DNA from 2 places in the Pseudoalteromonas sp. NZS127 genome. Region 1 is predicted to be linked to the other one. Evidence: predicted binding sites of a transcription regulator. Region 1 holds the regulator's gene; the other holds the start of a gene.
What was found. Region 1 encodes LexA, which represses DNA repair genes until DNA is damaged. Its sites were predicted from a motif close to TACTGTATNNNNATACAGTA; they were not measured.

Region 1 (6,330 bases):
GGCGCTAAACATTACCTCACGCATAGCACCGGGCTTTACCGCAACACTGTACTCTTTAGACTTCACAGCAAAGGGTGCACCGCTTTGTGCATGCGTGGTAAAGCTCACACTTATTTCGCGATTTTGTATTACTTGCGTGCTTTGCTTTGCTTGCTCTAATGATGGCTTACCGTTAATGCCGGTAATATCACAAAACACGTCATACAAAGGCACTAACGCAAATGCAAATGCGAACATGGCTAAGCAAATAACAACTAAGCGCTTAAGTAGCGGTGCGTGTATCATTATTTAATTTCCGGTGGTGTTGAAAATGTATGGTACGGAGCAGGTGAATCTACCTCCCACTCCAGTCCTTCTGCGCCTTCCCACACTTTTGCAGGAACCTTGTCGCCGCCGCGTGCGCATTTAATCACTACAGCTACAAACAACAACTGCGATAATCCAAAGGCAAAGCCGCCAATACTAATAATGGCGTTAAAGTCAGCAAACTGTAGCGCATAGTCGGGTATACGGCGTGGCATGCCTGCAAGCCCTACAAAGTGCATAGGAAAAAACAATACATTTACGCTTACCAGCGATAACCAAAAATGCCATTTAGCCAGCGCTATGTTATACATATTGCCAGTCCATTTAGGCAGCCAATAATACGCGCCTGCCATAATAGAAAACACCGCTCCCGTTACCAGTACATAATGAAAATGTGCCACTACAAAGTAGGTATCATGGTACTGAAAATCAGCCGGTGTAATGGCCAGCATCAATCCCGAAAAACCACCTAAGGTAAACAACACAATAAAAGCAATACTAAACAGCATGGGGACTTCAAACGTAATTGAACCGCGCCACATAGTGGCTACCCAATTAAATATTTTTACTCCAGTGGGCACCGATATCAGCATAGTCGCGTACATAAAAAACAGCTCGCCAGCCACCGGCATACCGGTAGTAAACATATGATGCGCCCACACTGTAAAACTCAACAACGCAATTGACGCCGTGGCATATACCATGGAGGAATAACCAAAAAGTTTTTTACGCGAAAAGGTAGGAACTATAGTAGAAATAATGCCAAAAGCCGGCAAAATCATTATGTATACTTCGGGGTGGCCAAAAAACCAAAATATGTGCTGAAACATCACCGGATCACCGCCACCAGCTGCATCAAAAAAGCTGGTTGCAAAGTATTTATCGGTGAGCACCATGGTCACTGCACCTGCGAGTACCGGCATAACCGCAATTAATAAAAATGCCGTTATCAGCCAAGTCCATACAAACATAGGGACCTTCATCCAAGTCATGCCTGGGGCACGCAAGTTAACTATGGTTACAATTACATTAATTGCCCCCATAATGGAGCTAATACCCATAATATGCACAGCAAATACAAACATGGCGGTATTGTCATTACTGTAGGTTGTGGACAGCGGCGCATAAAAAGTCCAACCAAACGCAGGACCGCCACCGGGCATTAATAGCGATGATAATAAAATTAAAAACGCGAATGGTAAAATCCAAAAACTCCAGTTATTCATTCGGGGTAAGGCCATATCAGGCGCGCCAATCATTAATGGCACCATCCAGTTAGCTAAGCCAGTAAAGGCCGGCATAACGGCACCAAATACCATAATCAACCCATGAACCGTGGTCATTTGATTAAAAAAGTGAGGATCGACTAATTGCAATCCTGGCTGAAATAACTCAGCGCGGATCACCATAGCCATAGCACCACCAATAAAAAACATAGTTAGCGAAAAAATTAAGTACAAGCTACCTATATCTTTATGATTAGTGGTATATAACCAACGCTTAAAGCCTTTAGCAGGATGATGAGCGTGGTGAGCTTCATTAATGTCAGGTTGTTCTACTATGCTACTCATTAGTTCGCCTCCCCATCGGCATCAAGTGCTGCCTGTATTTCACTTGGTTGAATTACATCACCGGTATCATTACCCCATGCATTACGCTTATAAGTAATTACCGCTGCTAATTGCTTTATAGAGAGCTGTTTAGCAAAGGCTTGCATGGCTGTGCCGGGGCTTCCGTGAATAACAATATCAATGTGGTCTTTTATATCGCCAAGCACTATCGGGCTGCCTTTAAGTGCAGGAAAAACGCCTGGCAAACCTAACCCTGTGGGCTGATGACATGCAGCACAATTGGCCATATACACTTGCTCACCCAAAGTCATTAATTCTTCTTTAGGGAGTGTTTGGTCAAGTAATGCAGCATCTGCTGCTGCTGCTTTTTGCTTTGCTTGTTTAGCATCTGCTAGCCAAACTTTAAAATCGGCCTCTGACTTAGCCTCTACTACCACTGGCATAAAGCCATGATCTTTACCGCATAGCTCAGCACACTGACCGCGATAAATACCGACTTCGTTTATGTTGGTCCACGTTTCGTTAATAAACCCCGGGTTTGCATCTTTTTTAATAGCAAAATCGGGCACCCACCAAGAATGAATAACATCGTCGGAGGTCATTAAAAAGCGTACTTTTTTATTGATCGGTAATACCAGAGGCTTATCTACCTCAAGTAAATAGTTGGGGTTTTTATCGGCTAGGTTAGCAATTTCATTTTGCGGTGTGGCAAGTATTGAGTAAAACTCAACATCTTCCCCCATATATTCGTAATGCCATTTCCATTGTGAACCAGTTACTTTAATAGTGATATCCGCTTTACTGGCATCTTCCATCGCTATTAATGTTTTAGTTGCGGGGACTGCCATTGCTATTAAAATAACAAATGGAATTGCTGTCCAGAGTATTTCTACTTTGGTACTTTCGTGAAATTGAGCAGCAACTGCTCCTTTAGATTTACGATGATGAATAAGTGCCCAAAACATAACGGCAAATACAATCACGCCTATTACACAGCATATTAAAAATATGGTCATGTGTAGTTGATAAACATTATTACTTATATCGGTTACGCCTTTGCGCATATTATATTGGCTATTTGCCAATGCTAACTGCGGAAAAACAAACAATATAAGCCACAAGGTAGAGCTCAATTTACCCATGTGACAGCTCCTTTAATACTGTTGCGAGTGCAAAACAAAAAGACATAAGCTTTAAATGCCAATTTGTTATTTTTTATTTTTGTATTGCTGCCGGATATATAAATATATTTTCTCAAAACTAAAGCTGTGAGTTATTGTTAGTCCAGCCCATTAACAATTAGTTAATAATTGAACAACTAGCAAGTTTTAGTTTGAAAAATAATCAAATAATATTAGGGGATTAGCGTAAATATGGGATTTATTTAATTTTGTTCTAAGCAGGAAGTGAGCAACAGCAAGGGTTACAAATAAAAAGACAGCGATAACGAGTATTAAATACTTAAATGATAAAAAACATAAACTTAATATAATTTTTTCATTGCAGCGGAATTTTCACAAAAAAAAGGCAAAAAAAAAGCGCACTAAAAAGTGCGCATTAATTATCTGAGCTATTAAATTATGCCGATATTTTACATAGCTATAACAGCTTAATTGTCACATCCAGTCAGCATTACGAATAACCCCAACAGCTAAGCCTTCAATATTAAAAGATTCCTTTTCAAGATCCACTTCTATCGACGAAAATTCTTTATTTTCAGCATGCAATAATACTTTTTTGCCTGCTTTTTCTAAGCGTTTTACCGTTACATCGTCATCAACGCGGGCAACAATAACTTGGCCATTTTCGGCAACTTGAGTGCGATGAACAGCCAGTAAATCACCATCCATAATACCAATATCTCGCATGCTCATACCATTTACACGCAATAAAAAATCGGCAGCGGGTTTAAACATTAACGGGTCAATTTTACAATGGCTCTCAACATGTTGTTGCGCCAAAATAGGTTCGCCGGCAGCTACACGGCCTATTAACGGTAAACCAAGTTGTTCTGGTTCATCTTCTTCAATAAGTTGAATACCACGGCTAGCGCCTGGTTTCATTTTAATAGCGCCTTTTTTAGCCAGCGCTTTTAAATGCTCTTCTGCTGCATTAGCACTTTTAAAGCCTAATGTTTGTGCAATTTCTGCGCGTGTAGGAGGCATACCAGTGTCTTTAATAAACACTTTAATAAGTTCGAGTATTTGCGCTTGGCGGTTAGTTAATGGTCGCATACAACTGGTTTTCCATACAGTACATTTAACTGTGAGTATATACAGTTATCTGAAAATCGCAAATTTAAATTACTCCTCGCCTTTGCTGCCAAAGGTGGCATTGGTCTAAGCTTAAAATTACCAAGTAAATTACAGATAAAATTACGCAGATCACGATAGTGTTAGTTTTACGTTACATTAATTACATAACTACTAAGTTGTTGCTGTTATTAAAAATTAGTTAGCTATCGTTTTTGTAATGGGCCTTAACTTCATCAATGTGAATTAACGGAGAGTGTTATGAATATCACTGTAGCGGTAATAATTAACGGTCCTAAACGTAAAGTATGGGCGGCAATAACTGACATCGAAAACAGTGCCAATATGCTGTCTGGCATTATTGATGTAAAAATAATCGAGAAGCCACCACAAGGGCTAGTGGGCCTAAAATGGTTAGAAACACGAAAAATTTTTGGTAAAGCAGCCTCAGAAACCATGTGGATCACCGAAGCTGTTACTAATGAATACTATTGCACTCGCGCAGAAAATGGCGGGGCAGTTTATACCACTAAGCTGTCACTTACCGCCGCCGAACCTAGCACCTGTTTAACCATGACTTTTTCTGATAGATCTGAGTCTATTTGGGTAAAAATGATCTCTGCAGTGATAGGTTTTTTTCTTAAAAGTTCGATGCGTAAAATGCTAAAAAAAGATCTCGATGAAATTAAGCACTATGTAGAAAGCAAAAAGTAGCACTGTATTACCATGCAGTAGCTGCACTAATTTGGCTATCATATCGCCATGAAAAATCGTATTATCGGTTATCGTTTTCAACCTTTAAAGGAGTAACAATGAGTATTTGGCATCAACCTATTACTTTAGCGTTTTGTAAGCAGTTAGACCAAGGCATAAATGGCCAAGGTACACTGATGAAAACCATGGGGATTGAAATAACTGAAATTGGTGATGATTACTTAGTTGCCACTATGCCAGCAATTCCTGCGCACCATAACCCTATAGGCATGGTGCATGGCGGAGCAAACGTGGTTTTAGCCGAAAGTGTTGCCAGCTACGCGGCTAATTTTGTGGTCGACTTCACTAAATTTTATTGTGTAGGGCAAGAGATCAGTGCCAGCCATTTAAAAGCCTCGCGTAATGGCACCTTAACCGCCACCGCAAAAGCGTTTCATATTGGCAAGCGTAGCTCAGTATGGGAAATAAAAATAACGAATAGTCGCGGCGAGCTTTGCTGCGTATCAAAAATGACCGCAGCTGTTGTAGAGCGCAAAGGCTAAGGCTATTTTTCTAGCGGGTAAATAGTAATTTCCATGCCTGCACCAATTGCCGATATACGTAATAATGTATCGGCGTGCAGCGCTTGGTTAAAACACTTTGGCGAAGTGCCCGATTCAAAACCAATATCAAAGGTACGGCGCGAACAACTCAACCATTGCTTAAGTGCAGCCCGCGAGCATGACTCTACTAACTCACATAAGTGGTTAATTGCTTTATCCGGTGAAGATATTTCGCCTGTTACTTCTATACGCGCTAACTGACGGTATTCGTCTTTATCATAATGTAAAATAGTGGCGATTTTTTTTAGGTCAGCTACAAGCACGCTAATATCTTGCTTTGACTCAAGCTCTAGGTCTACATTTAAAAATTGAATTTCCGACATTGTCTGCTGTTTATCCTCTAATTAGTTCGCTGTAAACTTTAACGCAGTTTTACGCTTATACCAAATCAACTCTGCAATATTCACCTTTTTTATCTGAATAGTCGGCTATTTTTACGCATTTATTGACGCTTTACTTACTCTTATTTCACGAATAAAAAATATTTAAGCACCAAAAGCTCACTATTATAAAAGTGCTGAGCTAGCTCCATAAAAATAGCTAGCTACTCGCATTTAAAATTTAACCACTATTTTTTATTCTAAATGTTTAAATCGACTTAAGTGCTGCTTTAACATTTGGTTTTCAGCAATCAACTCATCCCGTTCATCCAATAATTGTAAAACCAAAGCAATAGCAGACCAATCTAACGATAAGTCATGCTGAATACGCGCAGCCTTTTTAACTAAGATCACTGTTGATACCGTAAATTGCCATTCTGTAACGCGCTCGCCCTCAATAGGAATAGCAATGCTGTGCTCAACCAATTCATATAATATGGCTTCGCTAATATCACTACTCACACACAATTCTTGGCTAGTGAGTAAATTGCCTTGTGGTGCCTCG
Region 2 (6,330 bases), on a different contig from region 1:
TTTCTTGGTTATAAAGTATTAATAAAATGAAGACACAAAAAAACCTGCAAATGCAGGCTTTTAAAATAGGTTTAATCCATTATGTCGCTGGGCATATCGCCACGAATTTGTTGCCAAATTTCACCGGTTTGATGACCATATTTACGCATCATCATGATCGCACCGTCGTGTTCTCTATTTTCGGCCAATTTAGTTAAGTCTTTATAAAACTGGCGAGCCAACTCACGCGTCCCCGGATCTGAAAAATAATGACAACCTATTTTTGAATAAAATCCTTTAAAGCCATTGAGTATAAGCACGTAAATACGATTATTACCTGCAACAGCTAACTCGTGATGCACTTTATAATCGTAATCAGCAAATGCTTGCGCACTGTCTTCTAACTCATCGCTTTGTGAGAGAATTTCAATCACACGTTCTGGATTTAACTTTATAGCTGCACGCGTATAAATTGCGCTTATATTAGTGCGTGCAGAGAGTAACTGGTCGGTTAACTCTGGCATTTTATCTTCATCAAGACGTGCTAACGTTTCAAGAATATTTAGTCCTGACGTTTCCCAAAAGTTATTCACTTTTGTTGGCTTACCATGTTTAATAGTTAACCAGCCATCTCGAGCCAATCGCTGTAATACTTCACGTAACGTCGTTCGGGTAACACCTATTAACTCTGAGAGTTCACGCTCAGCAGGTAGAATAGATCCAGGAGGGAAATCGCCATTCCAGATAGACTCTACTATGTATTCTTCAGCAAATCCTGCTGGGCTTTTCGCTTTAAAAATTCTCATCCAATTCCCACTCGAATTAATTCACACTACTACATACGATTAACCGACTGATTGTACCAGACGACGCTCAAGTAACAAGTAAAGTACGCCATATTACTGCCAGTATGCGATTAAAATATTTGTGTCTATAAAATACTTTATATTTTTTACTAACACTTGTCGCAAGCACTTATATATTCACCCTAGATACATTTTAAGTAGTTATTTACTTTAAGTTCGCGCCTTGCCTTATTAACTTATTACATAAAGTCACCTCACACACATACTTTACTCGTTTAAAGGGTTACCTCTTTATTCACATTACTGGATTTTTATTGGCTTTTAGAATTATAACCTTAACTTTAATCATCATAAATGCATGTGGGTAGGCTTTAAGTCGTTTTGCTTGCCCCTAACTTTATCCTACGTCATAATCTAACGTCTTATTTAAATACGGATTTATTATGAACTGGCTTGCACAATTACCCACCCAACGTACTCCTTGGCTTTTGTTTAGTGGTATTGTTTTTCTGCTTGAAATAACGGCACTGTTTTTTCAATATAAAATGGGATTGGCGCCATGTATCATGTGCATATATCAGCGTACTGCGGTATTAGGTTTACTTATTGCAGGTATTATTGGTACAAGTAATCCAGAGCATAGAGGGGTTCGCTTGCTCGCCTATAGTGTATGGGCTGTTTCTAGTGTTTGGGGATTTATAATTGCCCGCGAGCATATCGAAATGCAAACAACCACTGATCCTTTTGCATTTAGCTGTGAGTTTGAACCTAACTTTCCTGCCTTTATGCCATTACATGAGTGGATCCCAAGCTTTTTTGCAGCCACTGGTGATTGCGGAAACATTGACTGGCAATTTGCGTGGCTAAGTATGCCGGCATGGATGGAAGTAATATTTGCGCTGTTTGCAGCCACTTTATTTTTACTGGTAACGAGTCGCTTAATGACTAAAAGGTCGCTGTAATGCTTGTGTTTTTTTCAAGCCAAATTAATGCTCTAAAACATTTAAAAATACGTGACAGACAAGCTGTTATAGCGATTTCTTTAAGTATGCTTTCACCTGTTAATAAAGTACTACTTCGTATTATAAAATTATTATTACTCAGTCCGCTGTTTTTAATATTTGCCGTATTTGAAGGCTGGTTACTCATCCCTTTTTTACTACTCGGTGGGTTGTGTTACCCACTACTAACGACTCCAATTGAAATTAACTTTGCTAAAAAGCATTTATGTGAAGCATTAACCCAATATACTAAGGGCGCTTAACGCGCCCTTTTTAACTTAAAACGAAACCTTACCTTCAAGCTTTGCAGCTAATTTTTTACCTATACCTTTTACCATTTTCAAATCCTCTAACGATGTAAAGTTACCCTTTGCTTCGCGATAATCTATAATAGCTTGTGCTTTTTTCTTACCAATACCAGGGAGCTTAGATAGCTGGCTAACATCAGCAGTATTAATATTTAAAGCCGCCTGTTTTACTTGCTGAGTTATTGCTGAGGTATCAACATTTGCGTAGGTAAGAGTTACTGGCAACATACAAAAAGCTGCAGCTAAAATACTATATTTTAGTTTTTTCATCTTTCTTCCTTTTTTGTTCATACATGAACATTTACTTTGTTGTTTATATGTTTAAGTCATAACGCAAAAGGCTTTTTACACCTGCACTTTATTAAATACTTAAACCTAACATTCACTCCCTGTGAGATCCTTAACTGCAACGGTACACAAAAGTGATTAAGTTAAATAAAGTAAAGTTAATCTTTGTTGTCAACTATTATCACTTAATATTAATTAGGGGACTTGCAAATTTAAGCACAAACTTGTACTGTACATAAAAACAGTAATCTAATGGTTTATATATACTATATGCCACGCAAGTAAGCAGGAGAAATCATGGCTGTTGTTGTTAAATATGTTGTAGAACGAAACGGAGTCGAGCGCATGACGTTTACTACCAAAAAAGAAGCTGATGCCTATGATAAAATGCTCGATATTGCAGAGTCGCTTGAAATTTTGCTAGAAAAAGTTGATGTACCATTAAGTGAGCAACAAGTAGAGTCACTCGCTTTAGAAATGGCAAAAAGTAAAGATGACTTCATGACAATATTAAAAGGTGGCAAAGAGCCTATAGCCCCTAAAGCTGCTGTAAAAGGCAAAAAAGCAGATAATGTTGCACCCATAGAAGAAAGTAGCGACAAAAAAGCGAGTTAATAAATTTTGCATAAAAAAGGGAGTAACCTAAGTTACTCCCTTTTTTTGTTTATAACTTTTTATAGTTCTTGTTCTACTTCATCAAATAAGGTTGTAATTTCTTTAGCTGGCTCATTGGTCATTAAGCTAACTAATACAATCGCAATACTTGATAAAATAAAGCCTGGGACTATTTCATAAATAACGCTACTTAAACTCCCACCATTAATAGTAATTGGTGCGTATATCCATATAAGTACTGTTGAAGCCCCCACTAACATGCCTGCTAAGGCGCCAGCAAAGTTCATTCTTCTCCAGTAAAGGCTAAACAATACGAGTGGTCCAAATGCAGCGCCAAAGCCTGCCCACGCATTACTCACTAAGTCTAAAATAGAACTATCTCTATCGTAAGCTAAGTAAATAGCAAACATAGCAACTAATGCCACACTAATACGCCCAACAAAAACCAGCTCTTTTTGAGAGGCTTCGCGATGCAGGTATATTTTATAAAAGTCTTCAGTTAACGAGCTTGAACACACTAGCAATTGTGAAGAGATAGTACTCATTACAGCCGCTAAAATAGCTGCTAATAAAAAGCCAGCAATCAATGGATGAAAAACCAATTCAGATAGCACTAAAAATATTGTTTCTTTATCATTTATCGGCATTTCATTTTCTAGTATGAAGGCTGCCCCAAATAAACCAGTTAGTACTGCGCCTATTGCAGATAATGTCATCCAAGACATACCAATGCGTCGCATTGCTGGAATATCTTTAACTGAACGTACCGACATAAAGCGTACTATAATATGAGGCTGACCAAAGTAACCAAAGCCCCAAGCTAACGCAGAAATAATTGCGATGGTAGAGCCACCAGCAAACCAATCTAGCATATTTAGAGAGTGAACTTCACTGGCCTTTGGCGAGATAAGTAACAGGTCATAGCTTGCATTAGCGAGCGTTTCCATTACTGGCTGATCAAGCATAGTAAACGTTACTATTGGTACTACTAATAGCGCAATAAGCATAATGCAACCTTGTACAAAGTCGGTCAAACTTACCGCTAAAAAACCACCAAAAAGCGTATAAAGTACTACAACGCCAGTAGTAACATAAAGGCCAACTTCATAGCTCATTCCAAATGAATTTTCAAATAACTTACCACCAGCAACCACGCCAGATGAGGTATAAAGTGTGAAGAAAACAATAATAACAATAGCTGAAATAACACGTAATATATTCTTATTGTCCGCAAAGCGATTTGCAAAATAATCCGGGATCGTAATTGAATCATTCGCTTTTTCAGTGTAAACACGAAGCCTAGGTGCAACTAAGAAGTAATTTGCCCAAGCACCAAGTACTAAACCAATCGCAATCCAAACCTTACTCAAACCAAAAAGATACATAGCGCCGGGAAGGCCCATAAGTAACCAACCGCTCATATCAGATGCACCTGCAGATAGCGCAGCAACACTTGGTGATAAATTACGGCCCCCTAACATGTAACCTGAAACATCACTGGTTGATTGCTTAAATGCATACAATCCTATACCTAGCATTACAACAAAGTATAATGCTAGTGAAATAATCATTCCTGTTTCCAAATTCGCCTCCACTAATAAATTGCAACAGGCTTTTGATCCAAATAATGACTCTTAAAATATTATAGTTAAGACAGTATTGGGATAAAAACCATTCTCTGTCACTATAGCATGGGTAATAGTTAAAATTCCAACATGTCAACTTTAGTGAATTAAAAACAAACAAATCGTATATATTTAAGTCAAAATTTCTGTAACTTATTAAAAATATGTTATTAATCTAAGATAAGCTTATTTACATCATGCTATTTTTAATGTTTTGCCATATATTGTTACAATCAATAGTTATTTTTTATCTATACGGAATTTTTTATGTACTTTTACGCTGCACGCCAACCTATCTTAGATCGCGATAAAAAGCTTATTGGCTATGAATTACTATTTCGTGATGGTGTAAATAACGTGTTTCCCGATATAGATGGAGATGAGGCAACAACACGCCTAATAGAAGGCAGCCAGTTTAATTTTGGCCTTGAGGATTTAACTGACAATAAACCAGCATATATCAATTTTACTCTAGAAACTTTACTAAAAGGCTACCCTACTTTACTGAGTAAAGACGCTGTGGTGGTAGAGATACTCGAAACGGTGCAACCTGGTAAGCGTTTACTTGCTATTGTTAAAGACTTAAAAGAAAAAGGTTATACATTAGCCTTAGACGACTACATTCATCAACCTGTGTGGCGTCACTTTTATCCATTTGTTGATATTATAAAAATTGACTTTTTAACCTGTAATATAGAAACAATTAAAACAATTATTGATGATTTAAAACCTTATCCACATCTAAAATTACTTGCTGAAAAAGTTGAAACCCACGAGGTGTATAACCAAGCATTGGAACTTGGCTTTGATTATTTTCAAGGGTTTTTCTTTTCAAAACCAGAGATGATCCAAAGTAAAGCGCTTCCCCCCTCTGGTATGACATTAGCCGAACTACTTTATGAGACCTCAACGCTTGATATGGATCTAAAAAAGATCACCGATATATTTGAGCGAGATGTAAATCTATCTTATAAGTTACTGCGTTATTCAAACTCTGCAGCATTTGCTAGACGCGCCGAAATAAGCACAATAAAACAAGCGCTTATTACTCTTGGTGCCAATGAAATTAAAAAGCTTTTATCTATACTATTTGCAGCGCAAGTTTCAACAGATAAGCCTATGGAACTAATTAGGTTATCGCTCACTCGGGCGCGTTTTAGTGAATTACTGGCTATATCGCATGGTAAGTTTAAAGACACAGGAATGGTTTTTTTAACCGGCATGATGTCGCTTATGGATGCTATTTTAGATGAAAGCATGCAAAGTGTGATGCAAAAGCTGCCATTATCTAATGAGATTAAAGCCGCTTTACTTAATGATGAGGGCTTGCTTGCAAGCTACTTAAACTTGGTTAAGTTTTATGAGCAAGGCAACTGGCAGGCAGCTAATCAGATCAGCCAACAACTTGGTTTAGATGATAAAGTACCCGATGCTTACCACGAAGCAATTAGCTGGGTGAACGAGCAAATGCAGTTAATGAGCAATGTTTAATAACAACTTTCTAATCACTAATGAGAAAATAAAACGCCAGCATTGCTGGCGTTTTTAATAGGTTTACAAACTTTCTAAAAAATCTTCATCAAAGTCATCAGGCTCTTCTTTGATTGGCGGGTTACCGTCGTAAAGTTCGTATAATTGGCGTTGAAAATAAATATCTTTAATAAATAAGTAAGGGTCTAGTGAATCGTTCAATAAACCTTCTTGCGCA

Region 2: the regulator LexA is predicted to act here: its motif matches at 2,610-2,629, upstream of I6E78_RS03220 (YebG family protein).

The regions. Positions count from the first base shown of each region.
Region 1 is NZ_JADYWN010000006.1:144,990-151,319, reverse strand. It holds gene I6E78_RS08165 (cytochrome c oxidase assembly protein) at 1-285, opposite strand, end outside; gene ctaD (cytochrome c oxidase subunit I) at 285-1,877, opposite strand; gene coxB (cytochrome c oxidase subunit II) at 1,877-3,019, opposite strand; gene lexA (transcriptional repressor LexA) at 3,494-4,111, opposite strand; gene I6E78_RS08145 (SRPBCC family protein) at 4,391-4,843, shown strand; gene I6E78_RS08140 (PaaI family thioesterase) at 4,942-5,385, shown strand; gene I6E78_RS08135 (hypothetical protein) at 5,388-5,768, opposite strand; gene I6E78_RS08130 (chaperone modulator CbpM) at 6,021-6,330, opposite strand, start outside.
Region 2 is NZ_JADYWN010000002.1:283,189-289,518, forward strand. It holds gene fadR (fatty acid metabolism transcriptional regulator FadR) at 72-785, opposite strand; gene dsbB (disulfide bond formation protein DsbB) at 1,229-1,747, shown strand; gene I6E78_RS03210 (DUF6170 family protein) at 1,747-2,049, shown strand; gene I6E78_RS03215 (ComEA family DNA-binding protein) at 2,065-2,364, opposite strand; gene I6E78_RS03220 (YebG family protein) at 2,680-2,997, shown strand; gene putP (sodium/proline symporter PutP) at 3,057-4,568, opposite strand; gene I6E78_RS03230 (EAL and HDOD domain-containing protein) at 4,890-6,113, shown strand; gene I6E78_RS03235 (MlaA family lipoprotein) at 6,177-6,330, opposite strand, start outside.